2 linked regions of the Rubinisphaera margarita genome follow. The protein of the gene in region 1 interacts with the protein of each later gene in a pairwise test. Links are inferred from orthologs where the notes say so. Each region holds a gene or a part of one and is shown in the gene's direction. Other genes may lie near its edges.

Region 1 (6,541 bases):
GCAACTTCCGAAATTGGAACCCAGCGAAACGCTCTTCCTTCATTACTTAGTCCGACTGCATTGACCGGATTGGCGGGCCGTGGGATTCGCAGCATCTCAAGGTTGTAGACTTCGGATCGGAATTGCTCGGGCAACCGAACCATGATTTTGACATCTTCCCGATTCCGCGTAATGCGTCTCGCTTCGATTCCATACAGGGCGAATCGCACAAAGTTGCCGAGCTCGCTCACGGTGATTCCAGTAGCCCTTGCTGAAGGAAGTAGCCGCAATTGCACTTCGCGCTTCCCAAGATCGTAATCGTCGTCGAGGTCCACAACGCCTTCATAGGAAGCCAGCTCGGTTTTAATCTGTTCGGAGACTGCATAGAGCTCTCCAAGATCTTCGCCCACAACCTTGATCTCGATATCTTTTCCGGCTGGGCCTCCGCTCATGGCTTCCCATTTCACAGAATTCACACCGGTCAACGTTTCCGTGATCTTCCGAAACTCCATCAACAATTCTTCGCTTGAGCGGAGTCCTCGCTTTTCTCGTTGATCAGCTTCCAAAAGTTCGACAATCACCTGACCGAGATGAGATTGCTGGCTTCCGCCTGTTGCACCGGTTCCACCAAGGTTGATCTGTGAACCGACTGTCGTCTGGACCGTGTTCACTTCGGGAAAGCGTTCGGGATCAGCAATCAATTCAGAAACGGAGATCAATTTCTCTCTCGTCGTATCAATCACGGTTCCGATCGGCATTTCGATATCAGCCGTGACGGTTTCACTATCCATTTTTTGTATAAATTCAAAGGGAACGATGCCGCCGGCCATCAGTCCAATAGACATGAACACCAGCGAAATCGCTCCGGCGATCGTCACATAGCGCCACCGCATGGCTCCTCGAAGGATGACCTCGTACGGTTTCATCAGGACGTTCTGCATGAACGATTCCTGGAAATCTTCCAGCCTGTGCCAGAGTTTGCGGATGCCGGTGTTGCTGGACTGGCGTTCGGCGGAGCCTTTCTTTTTCGGTTTCTTCAGATGTCGCAGGTGAGCGGGGAGGATCACCAGGGCTTCGATGAGCGAGACGGAGAGAGCCGCGAGGACGACGATCGGCAGTTCCCGCATGAAGTCGCCGATGCGGCCCTTGATGAACAGCAGTGGAGCGAACCCGGCGATGGTGGTTGTCACCGCGACAATCACCGGCCACATCACCTCCTCGGCTCCACGGACGGCGGCTTCGGTCGATTCCTCGCCTTCTTCGACGTGCCGAAAGATGTTCTCGCCGATCACGATGGCATCGTCGACGATAATCCCCAGCACGATGATCAGCCCGAACATCGACAGCAGATTGATCGAGACGCCGAACATCCACATCACCAGAAAGGTGCCCATGAACGAGATCGGCAGTCCCATCGCGGCCCACAGAGCGACCCGCCAGTTGAGGAACAGAATCAGCGAGAGGAGCACGAGCACTAGCCCCGACATCCCGTTGCGGGTCATCAGGTCTAGACGCCCGCGGATGAATCGCGACAGATCACTGTGCAGAGCGATTTCGAAGTTGTGGCGGAACGGGTCGGCGTAGCTTGTTTCGTAGATCTGCTTCGGATCGGGCCGGCCGGCGATCCAGTTGACCGTGCTGGAGAACTTCGCCAGGGCAATCGCGAACGGCCGGCTGTACCAGGGCTGTTTCGCCGCCGCTTCCAGTCCGTAGGCATCGAAGTCGGCCTGCTGCTTGCCGCGAACGTAGGCCCGCACCATGTTGGCGATCTGGATCGCGTCCTGCGATTTCGTCTTCTGAATGATCAGGGTGACGGACGGCTTCCCGTTGAAGTAGCTCTCGATATCGACATCGACGAACTCATCCCGAATTGTCGCCACGTCGCGGAGGTAGATCTTCTTTCCGGTCGGCGTGTTCTTGACGACAATATCGCCCAGCTCTTTTCCCTCGATCTCTTCCCCGAGCGTCCGCACATTCACATTCGCGCGGGGACCTTTCAGGTTGCCGGCGGAGACATCGAGATTGGTGGCCCGGATAGCGGAGGCGACTTCCTGAAAGGTCAGGTCGTATTCAAGCAGCATCAGCGGGCGGATCTCGACGCTGATTTCGTCGTCCCGGGTGCCGGAAATGGTGATGTCACTGATCCCCGGCAGTTCGAGCAGTTCGTCGCGCAGATCGCGAGCCGCCTTCTTCAGTTCGGCTTCGCTTCCTTCCCCGAACAGCGAAACCGACAGTACCGGCAGCATCGGCTCGACATTGCGCACGGTGATGCTCTCAATATCGTCGGGCAGCTCGTTGTTGATCGCACTGATCTCGATATCGATCTTCTCGCGGACCGTATCGATGTCGTCGACTTCGTTGTACAACGTGGCGACCGTCGTACTCATTCCCTCCTGAACCGTCGAATCGACCTTCTCGATTTCTTCGAGATCGCGGATCGCCTCTTCGATTTTGATCGTGACCGCTTTTTCGAGTTCATCGGGCTGCACGGCTGGGTAGATCACCGAAATCGTGACCTGATCGGGCCGCGTTTCGGGGAACATTTCCCGCACGAGCGTGAACGCGAGCGCCGTCCCGGCGAACAGCAGGACGAGCATCAGCATGTTCACCAGAACCGAATTGTTAACGCTGAACCGTGGAAGCGACATAGATTCGAGTTCAAAAAAGAGGCGGGATGAAGCCCCTGGAGTTTAGTTGGGCCATGGGGAATTGCACAGCGGACTTTTCGCCGCACCCGCCGCCGCGAGATGAGAATGCAGTGCCCCTCCCGGCTTGATGTGACTCGGGGAACGCGTAAAGATTCCTGTGCACTTCCCCTGAACCCAAGACGACCCCGAGTTTTCTGCGTGAGCCGCCAACAGAATCTGTTTGAAGATGCTGCCGAACTGAAATGGCAGCAGGCCAGTCGCGACGACCAGCTGTTCGCGGCTGTGGTCTTCAATCGTCCTATGGAGACAGCTTACCACTATCTGGTTCCGACCGGACTGCGGGAAATGATCCAGCCCGGACAGCGTGTTCAGGTTCCGCTGGGACGTGGCGATCGTCCGACGAATGGCTTCTGCGTGGAACTGACCCACGGACTTCCGGGAGAGATCAAGAAGCCGCGGAGATTCAAAGAGGTTCTGGCCGTCCTCGATCGCGAACCGCTAGCAGATCGGAAGATGCTCGCGCTCACGAAGTGGATTGGCGAGTACTACCTCTGCTCCTGGGGGCAGGTGCTGCACGCCGTCATTCCCGCTGCCGTCAAGAACAGTGCGGGAACCCGGCAGATCAAGCTGATCCAGATCGCCCCGGAGATGGTCGATCAACTCGAAGAGCTGCAGCTGTCTAAAAAGCAAAAGGGAGTGATCGCCGCGTTGCAGGAAGCGGGCGTGCCGCTGCCGGTCGATCAACTGGCCGAAGCCGCCGGCTGCGGAGTATCGCCGATTAATACGCTGCTCAAGAAAGATGTCCTCGAAGCGCTTCGTGAAACGCGAATGCACTTCGAGCCGGCCCTTCGTCCGGTGGAACGGGAGAAGGATCTCAACCTGTCGTTTCAGCAGCAGGCGGCTCTCACGGCGATCATGAAAGCGATTGACCAGCGGAAGGCGGCTCCGCGATCGGCAGCCGAGGGGACCGAGGAGGTGAAGTCGGTCGATCTGTTCGGCGGCAACAAAACATTCCTGCTGCACGGCGTGACCGGGTCCGGCAAGACCGAAGTCTACATTCGTGCGATCCGGCACGCGGTCGATTTCGGTCGGCAGGCCATCGTGCTCGTTCCGGAAATCAGCCTGACGCCGCAGACGATTCGCCGCTTCCGCCGCCGATTCGATTCCGTTGCCGTGCTGCACAGTCATCTGAGTGACAGTGAACGACACTGGCACTGGCAACAGATTGCAGCCGGCAAAGTGCAGGTCGTGGTCGGGGCCCGCAGTGCGATCTTCGCCCCGACGCCTCGACTCGGGTTGATCGTCATCGACGAAGAACACGAAACGACCTTCAAGCAGGAAACCAATCCTCGGTATCACGCCCGGGAAGTGGCCCGCAAACGGGCGGAGATGGAAGGCATTCCCCTCGTCCTCGGCTCGGCCACGCCGATGCTCGAAAGCTGGTGGAACGCGAAGAATCGCAGTTACCACCTCGTCAGCATGCCGGAGCGAATCGAGAAGTTGCCGATGCCGCCGGTCGTCACGGTCGATACCGTCAACGATCCACTCATCCGGCGTGGACACAACATCGGACGGGCGCTCAAGAACGCGATCGATCAGGCTCTGAAGAACGACGGGCAGATCATTCTCTTCTTCAACCTCCGCGGATTTACCCCCGTGCTCTGGTGCCGAGCCTGTGGCGAGAAACTGAGTTGTCCGCATTGTGCGACCAGCCTGACCTGGCACAAGGACAAGAGGCTTTGTCTGTGTCACACCTGCGACTTCTCAGCGCCCATGCCATCGCACTGCCCGAAGTGCAAGAAACCCGGCATGCGGCATTTCGGCTCCGGGACACAGCGGCTCGAGGAAGAGGTCCGTGACAAATTTCCCGGCGTGGCCGTCCTGCGAATGGACAGCGATTCAATGCGGAAGCCGGGCAGCCACGACGAAGCTCTGGAGCGATTCCGTCACGGCGAGGTCTCCATCCTGCTGGGGACACAGATGATCGCCAAGGGGCTCGACTTCCCGAATGTCACGCTGGTTGGCGTTGTCGATGCAGACACCGCGCTGCATCAGGTCGATTTCCGAGCTTCCGAACGCACGTTTCAGCTGATCTCTCAGGTCGCGGGACGAACAGGCCGCAGTTCCCGCGGCGGCCGAGTGCTGGTGCAGACAATGCAGCCTGACGCTGAAGCGATCCGCTTTGCCGCCGGTCACGATTACGTTGGTTTCGCTCAACGAGAGTTGGGGCACCGGGAAGTACGCCGCATGCCGCCGCAGACCGCTCTGTTGCGAATCATCCTGCGAGGCAAGCATGAAGAGCCGCTAGAGGCGGCGTCTCTGGTGATGGGCGATATTCTTCGCGATTACTCGAAAGAACTTCCCGACTCGTACCGCTTCCTTGGTCCCGCTCCCGCCCCGCTGGCCCGACACAAGGATTACTTCCGCTATCATCTGCTGATCACGGCGCCTTCACATGAAGCTCACCGCACCCTGCTGAAAGGCTGCCGCGAAAAGATCGACAAGATCCCTGACATCGAATACGCCCTGGATGTCGATCCCCTGCAGATGCGGTAAAGGCCGGTATCGGTACTCCACTCTGCGACTCACTCCGTTATCGCCACAAAAAAACTCCTCGCGAGTTGTGGTTCGCGGGGAGTTTCTTGAGGGCGGGTTGCGGACTTGCTTACGAAATCTCGGGGACTTCGAATCCTTTGCGGTACTTGCGTTTCAGGAACGAGTTGGCCTTCTCGGCGTGGTCGCCGGTGAAGCGTTCCGTTTCGGGGTTGTGCGCGAGCATCGGGCTCAGACGGATTTCGGAGTCGCTCATTTTGTAGCCGTGAGCGCCGAGGTGCTGTTCCATCTGAGTGAGCAGATCGTCCCAGACCTTGCGGGCGGCATCGTTCGGCAGGGTGACGTCCTGAATGACTTCGGAGTTGAAGTCCTCTCCACAACGGAAGCCGATGTTGGCCAGATTGCACCAGCCGGTCGAATCGTGGCCGACAGAAACCTCGGCTTTCAAATCGGAGTTGTCGCCCTTGCGGACAGCTTCGATGAAGTTGAGTGCATGTGACGTTCCCGAGGAGCCACGGAATTCGCGGATCTTCTTGCCGTTCTTGTCGTAGGCATCGCCACCGCCGCGACGTCCGTTGTAGCGGCCGCCTTCGCACTGCACGACGTAACCGCTGGTTGTTCCACGGTAGTTGAGTCCCTTTTTGTCGCCCGGTTCGGCGGGCAGGTTGCTCAGGCCGATATAGGTCGGAATCTCGCCGGTGTCGAAGTAAGCGAAGTGAACGTTCGGCGTATCGCCGGCATCGTTCCAGACCACGCGGCCGCCGCCGGCCATGATCTGGCTCGGCAGCTTGACGGAATCCTGGAAAACGACGTTGCGGACGTCGTCGAGTACGTGGACGCCCCAGTTGCCCATCTCACCGGAGCCGGTGTTCCAGTCCCAGTGCCAGTCGTAGTGGAATTTGTTGCGATAGAGCTCTTCATCCTGAGCAGGTCCGAGCCAGAGATCGTAATCGACGCCTTCAGGAATCGGCAGCGGCTTGGAGCGTTTGCCGATGGAAGAACGGACGCCGTAGCGGCAGACCTGCACGCACTGAATCTTGCCGAGTCCCTGTTCTTCGTGCAGGAACCGTTTGGCTTCTTCCTGGATCGGCGAGGACCGCTGCTGCGTTCCGATCTGCACGATGCGGTTGTACTTCCGAGCCGCATTGACGACCTGCCGACCTTCCCACTGACTGTGCGACAGCGGTTTTTCGACATAGACATCCTTGCCGGCTTCCATAGCCCAGATGGCGGCCAGGCAATGCCAGTGGTTACAGGCGGCGATCGTCACGGCATCGATGTTCGGATCTTCGAGCATCTTCCGCAGATCGGTGTAGGCTTTGGCGTTGGGAGCATTCTTCAGAGCATTGCCGGTGCGGGCT
Region 2 (4,441 bases), on another replicon or contig:
GATTTTGCCCGACTGCGTTTTGGCATCGGGCGTCCGAGTGGTCCGATGGACATCTCGGCATACGTCCTGCAGAAGTTCAGCGGAGATGAAGACGACATCATTCAGGAAGCGATCCAGCGAGCAGCCGATGGCGTGGAACTCTGGATTCAATCCGGAGCGGTGGAAGCCATGAATCGCGTTAATCAGAAGGCGTAACGCCCGAGGTCAGGATTCTGGTAGGTCCGAAGATTGATTCTACAGCGAATTTCGCTAACCTAACGTTTTGCGAACGCCGCAAACGAATAACGATTTGATCAGGGCCGAGCTGGTAACAGACTTCGCATCGGTTGTGAATAAGGTCCCCGAGGGGACGTGGACAAGTGGAGTCCCTCAGGGGACAAGGAAACGATTGGGGAGAGACACGTTGGCACTGCGCAGTTATGAAATCATGTTTCTGCTGGACAGCGGAAAATACGCAACGGATCCAGATGGCGTAACTGCCGAGATTCACGGGATGCTCGAGAAAATCGGAGCAGAAATCGTGACGGCTCGTCCCTGGATGGATGGCAAACTGGCTTACCCGATCGAAGGGCACCGCAAAGGTCTGCACTATCTGACCTACGTCAAAGCCGACTCGAACGAAGTGCCGAAGTTGCAGCGTATGTGTCGCCTGAGCAACGTCGTGCTCCGCTACATGTGCATCGTTCCGCCTGAACAGCTGTTCGAGCCGATGTCTCACGCTCTGCTTGACGAGCACGCCAGCCACGGCCATTCCGAAGAGGGAGAAGGCGGCAGCGAAGAGGGCGAGAAGAACGAAAAAAGCGAGAAGAGCGAAGAGAACAAATCAGAAGAAGCCGCAAACGCCTGATCTGTTCCTGCTGCTCATTGAAGACCGGATCGGCCCGTCGAACAGACGCTTTGCCACGAGGCACTCGCGTTTCTCACGGGCAACGTACGGAGAACCAGGAGCTCAACCATGGCCAGCTTTAACCGGGTCATCCTTGTCGGAAACCTCACACGCGATCCACAGGTGCGTTACACCACCGGTGGAACGGCCGTCAGTGAGATTGGATTGGCCGTCAACCGTCAATGGTTTGACAAACAGTCGAACCAGAAGCGGGAAGAGACCACCTTCGTCGACGTCACACTTTGGGGACGCCAGGCGGAAGTGGCCGGCGAATATCTGTCCAAGGGACGCCCCGTGCTGATCGAAGGACGACTCCAGCTCGATCAGTGGGAAGACAAACAGTCGGGTGAGAAGCGCAGCAAACTTCGCGTTGTCGGTGAGACAATGCAGCTGCTGGGCGGACGTGGTGAAGGCGGCGGTGGTGGTGCAGGTGGCGGCGGACGTCCCGCGGGATCTCAGCGATCTCAAGGGGGCGGAAGCTCGGCTCACTCGTCTCGCGACGATGACATGCCCCCTTCTCCAGTCGACTCCTTTTACGACAGTGGCCCCGAAGACGACGTTCCGTTCTAAAGAACGGCCGAAAAACGACGACGGGAACCGAAGAGACAACAATTTTCGCTGCGTGTTTGCCGATTTCAGGGAAGAACTCAGGAAGACGCGACCAGGCAGATCTATCGATACTTTTACAATCCAGACGTTCAAGGTGTGATTATGCGTCAAGTCAAACGTAGACCAGTTTATTCGCCACGCACCCGAGGTGCGGTCGAATTGCTGCTGGCAGAAAACGTTCCCTCTCTGGGTGAGCAGGGCGAAATCGTTCGCGTGAAGCCGGGTTACGCTCGCAACTACCTGCTGCCTCACGGACTGGCCACGATCGCCACCGATGAAAACAAGAAGGCTGTTGAAGAGCACCGTGCTCGCCTCCAGGAAGTCGAGAAGCAGCGTAAGGGCGGTGCCCGCAAGCTGGCCGAATCGGTCTCCAAGTACTCGGTGACCCTGGAAGCGAATGCCAACGAAGAAGGCCACCTGTACGGCTCCATTCTGGGTGCCGACATCAGCAAGGCCCTGATCGCCGCTGGTTATCCGGTTGAGCCGGAACACATTCGCCTCGACGGTCCGCTCAAGGAACTGGGCATGTACACCGTTAAGCTGCAGCTGCACCCCGAAGTCAGCTCAGACGTCAAAGTCTGGGTGGTGCCCGTCAGCAGCCGAAAGTAAGCATCGACTGTTTGCCGCGGCACGTCGCCTGAACTGACGATGCCCGGACCAGTCGCAGAGAATCCGGGGTGTCGACTCTCTCAGGGATCGACATCCCTTTTTTACGCCCTCAGCGAATACCGAATCCGTTTTCGGACCTCGGCCAACACCGGGGTTGCTGAGTGCCGAAGTCGCCTCGACTTGCAGGAGCGTCCATGTCGACCGACACAAAACAGAATGCGATGCAGAGCCTGACCAGCATGCGTCCTCCCAGCAATGTGGATGCTGAGAACAGTGTTCTCGGCTGCCTGATGCTGGTGAATGATACCGTCGATCAGGTGCTCGGCATCCTGCATGTCGACCAGTTCTACGACGATCAGAACCGCCGGATCTTCGGTACGATCACCGAGATGTACGAGCGGGGTGACCGCGGCATCGATGCGGTCACGCTCGCCAACGAGCTGAGCAAACGCGGTTCTCTCGATTCGGCCGGCGGTGTCGCCAAGTTGCTCGAAATCATGGAGACGGTGCCCCACGCCGCCCATGCCGAGTACTACGCGAAAATTGTTCGGGAAAAGTGGCTCCAGAGGCAGCTCATTTACACCTGCAATGAGATCCTGAAGGAAGCTCACCACTCGCCGGACGATATCAACGATATTCTCTCCCGCTCCGAGCAGAAGATCTTCCAGATCGCCGAGCAGCAGGAATCGCTCAGTCGGATCGACATGCGATCGATCCTCATGGAAACCTGGGACCGCATCAACAGCCGCCGTGACCAGGAAGGAACCGTTAGTGGACTTCACTCCGGCTTCCTCGGACTCAATGAACTGACAAGCGGCTATCAGCCTTCGGAACTCATTATTCTTGCCGCCCGCCCTTCCATGGGAAAAACGGCGTTTGTCTGTAACTCGACCCTGGCCGTTTCCGGCATCGCCAAGAGTGGGGTCCTGCTCTTCAGTCTCGAACAGTCGAAAGCGGAGCTTGCCGAACGTCTGCTCTGTATCCACGCCCGCGTCGATGGTCACAAGGTTCGTCAGGGTAATCTCGACGAGATGGATCACCATGCCCTGCTGGAAGCATCGACCGAACTGAGCCAGTTCCCGATTTACATCGACGACGCCCCCGGACGAACCATGTCCCAAATCGCGGCGGTTTCACGTCGTATGAAGCGCCAGCACGATATCGGCATCGTGATCATCGACTACCTGCAGCTCATCGAAGCCGAGGACAAGAATCAGCCTCGTGAACAGCAGATTTCGTCGATCACCCGGCGACTGAAGTTCCTGGCCAAGGACCTCGATATTCCGGTGATCGCTCTGGCCCAGTTGAACCGAGGCGTGGAACAGCGGGAAGACAAACGACCGCGACTGGCCGACCTGCGAGAATCGGGGGCCATTGAACAGGATGCCGACGTCGTAATGTTCCTGCATCGTCCGGAAGCCTACGATCCGGAGGACCGCCCGGGCGAGGCGTTCGTGATTGTCGCCAAGAACCGAAGTGGTCCGATTGGTGACGCCCACCTGACCTGGGTGAAACAGCAATTGCGATTCGCCGATTACAGTCCATTGTCTCAGCCCGAAGGGGGATGGGTCGATGACGGCTTCTGATTCCCCATCGGACAAAGCCATGCCGGAAGAACGATTCGCCAGTCTCGACAGCCGGGCCGCGATGGTAACCGGCTCGTCATCGGGCATCGGTCGAGCCATCGCGCTGGAACTCGCCGCCGGCGGAGCCGACGTGATTGTCCATTACAACAGCAACCGCGATGGAGCCGAGGAAACGGCCAGGCAAATCCGCGATTGCGGACGAAGAGCGGTTCTGTTGCAGGCCGATCTCAGCAATGAAGCCGCCGCCGGGACACTCGTCGAGGATGCCTTCACGGCTTTTCCTCAGCTCGACATCTGGATCAACAATGCCGGCGTCGATCTGCTGACTGGCGAAGCTCGTGACTGGCCCTACGAGACCAAACTGCAGCGTCTTTTCGAAATCGACGTGCGGGGCACGGTTCTGCTTTCAAAATCGGCCGGCAAGCGGTTCATGGAATCGAAGCGAGGCACGATCATCAACATTGGCTGGGATCAGGCCGAACGGGGCATGGAAGGCGATAGCGGTGAACTGTTCGCCACGGCCAAGAACGCCATTATGGGCTTTTCCCGCTCCCTGGCTCTTTCGCTTGCTCCGGATGTTCGCGTGAACTGCGTCGCCCCGGGATGGATTCGCACCGCGTGGGGGGAAGGCGCCGGCAATACGTGGCAGGAGCGGGTTCTTCGAGAAACGCCGCTCAAACGCTGGGGGACTCCTGAAGATATCGCCCACTGCGTGCGGTTTCTGGTGTCCGTTGAGGCGAACTATCTGACC

What was found. Proteins that work in one complex are often made in the same cells at the same time.
Region 2: the proteins of priA (region 1) and ssb interact in binary tests that used the Escherichia coli proteins (3 or more experiments, as listed by UniProt). The link is inferred for Rubinisphaera margarita from one-to-one orthologs.

What each region holds. Positions count from the first base shown.
Region 1 is NZ_JAKFGB010000009.1:694,808-701,348, forward strand. What follows is about bases 2,436-5,504. They hold priA (replication restart helicase PriA), read left to right. Parts: upstream 2,436-2,825; coding sequence 2,826-5,183; downstream 5,184-5,504. Other genes in these bases: L1A08_RS06050 (efflux RND transporter permease subunit), read right to left, coding at 2,436-2,627; L1A08_RS06060 (Gfo/Idh/MocA family oxidoreductase), read right to left, coding at 5,293-5,504. Also shown: more of L1A08_RS06050, read right to left, coding at 1-2,435; more of L1A08_RS06060, read right to left, coding at 5,505-6,541.
Region 2 is NZ_JAKFGB010000007.1:178,569-183,009, forward strand. The notes cover bases 1-2,705. They hold ssb (single-stranded DNA-binding protein), read left to right. Parts: upstream 1-955; coding sequence 956-1,456; downstream 1,457-2,705. Other genes in these bases: pth (aminoacyl-tRNA hydrolase), read left to right, coding at 1-195; rpsF (30S ribosomal protein S6), read left to right, coding at 404-847; rplI (50S ribosomal protein L9), read left to right, coding at 1,598-2,104; dnaB (replicative DNA helicase), read left to right, coding at 2,299-2,705. Also shown: more of dnaB, read left to right, coding at 2,706-3,690; L1A08_RS03015 (SDR family NAD(P)-dependent oxidoreductase), read left to right, coding at 3,677-4,441. UniProt on the Escherichia coli protein: Plays an important role in DNA replication, recombination and repair. Binds to ssDNA and to an array of partner proteins to recruit them to their sites of action during DNA metabolism. Acts as a sliding platform that migrates on DNA via reptation.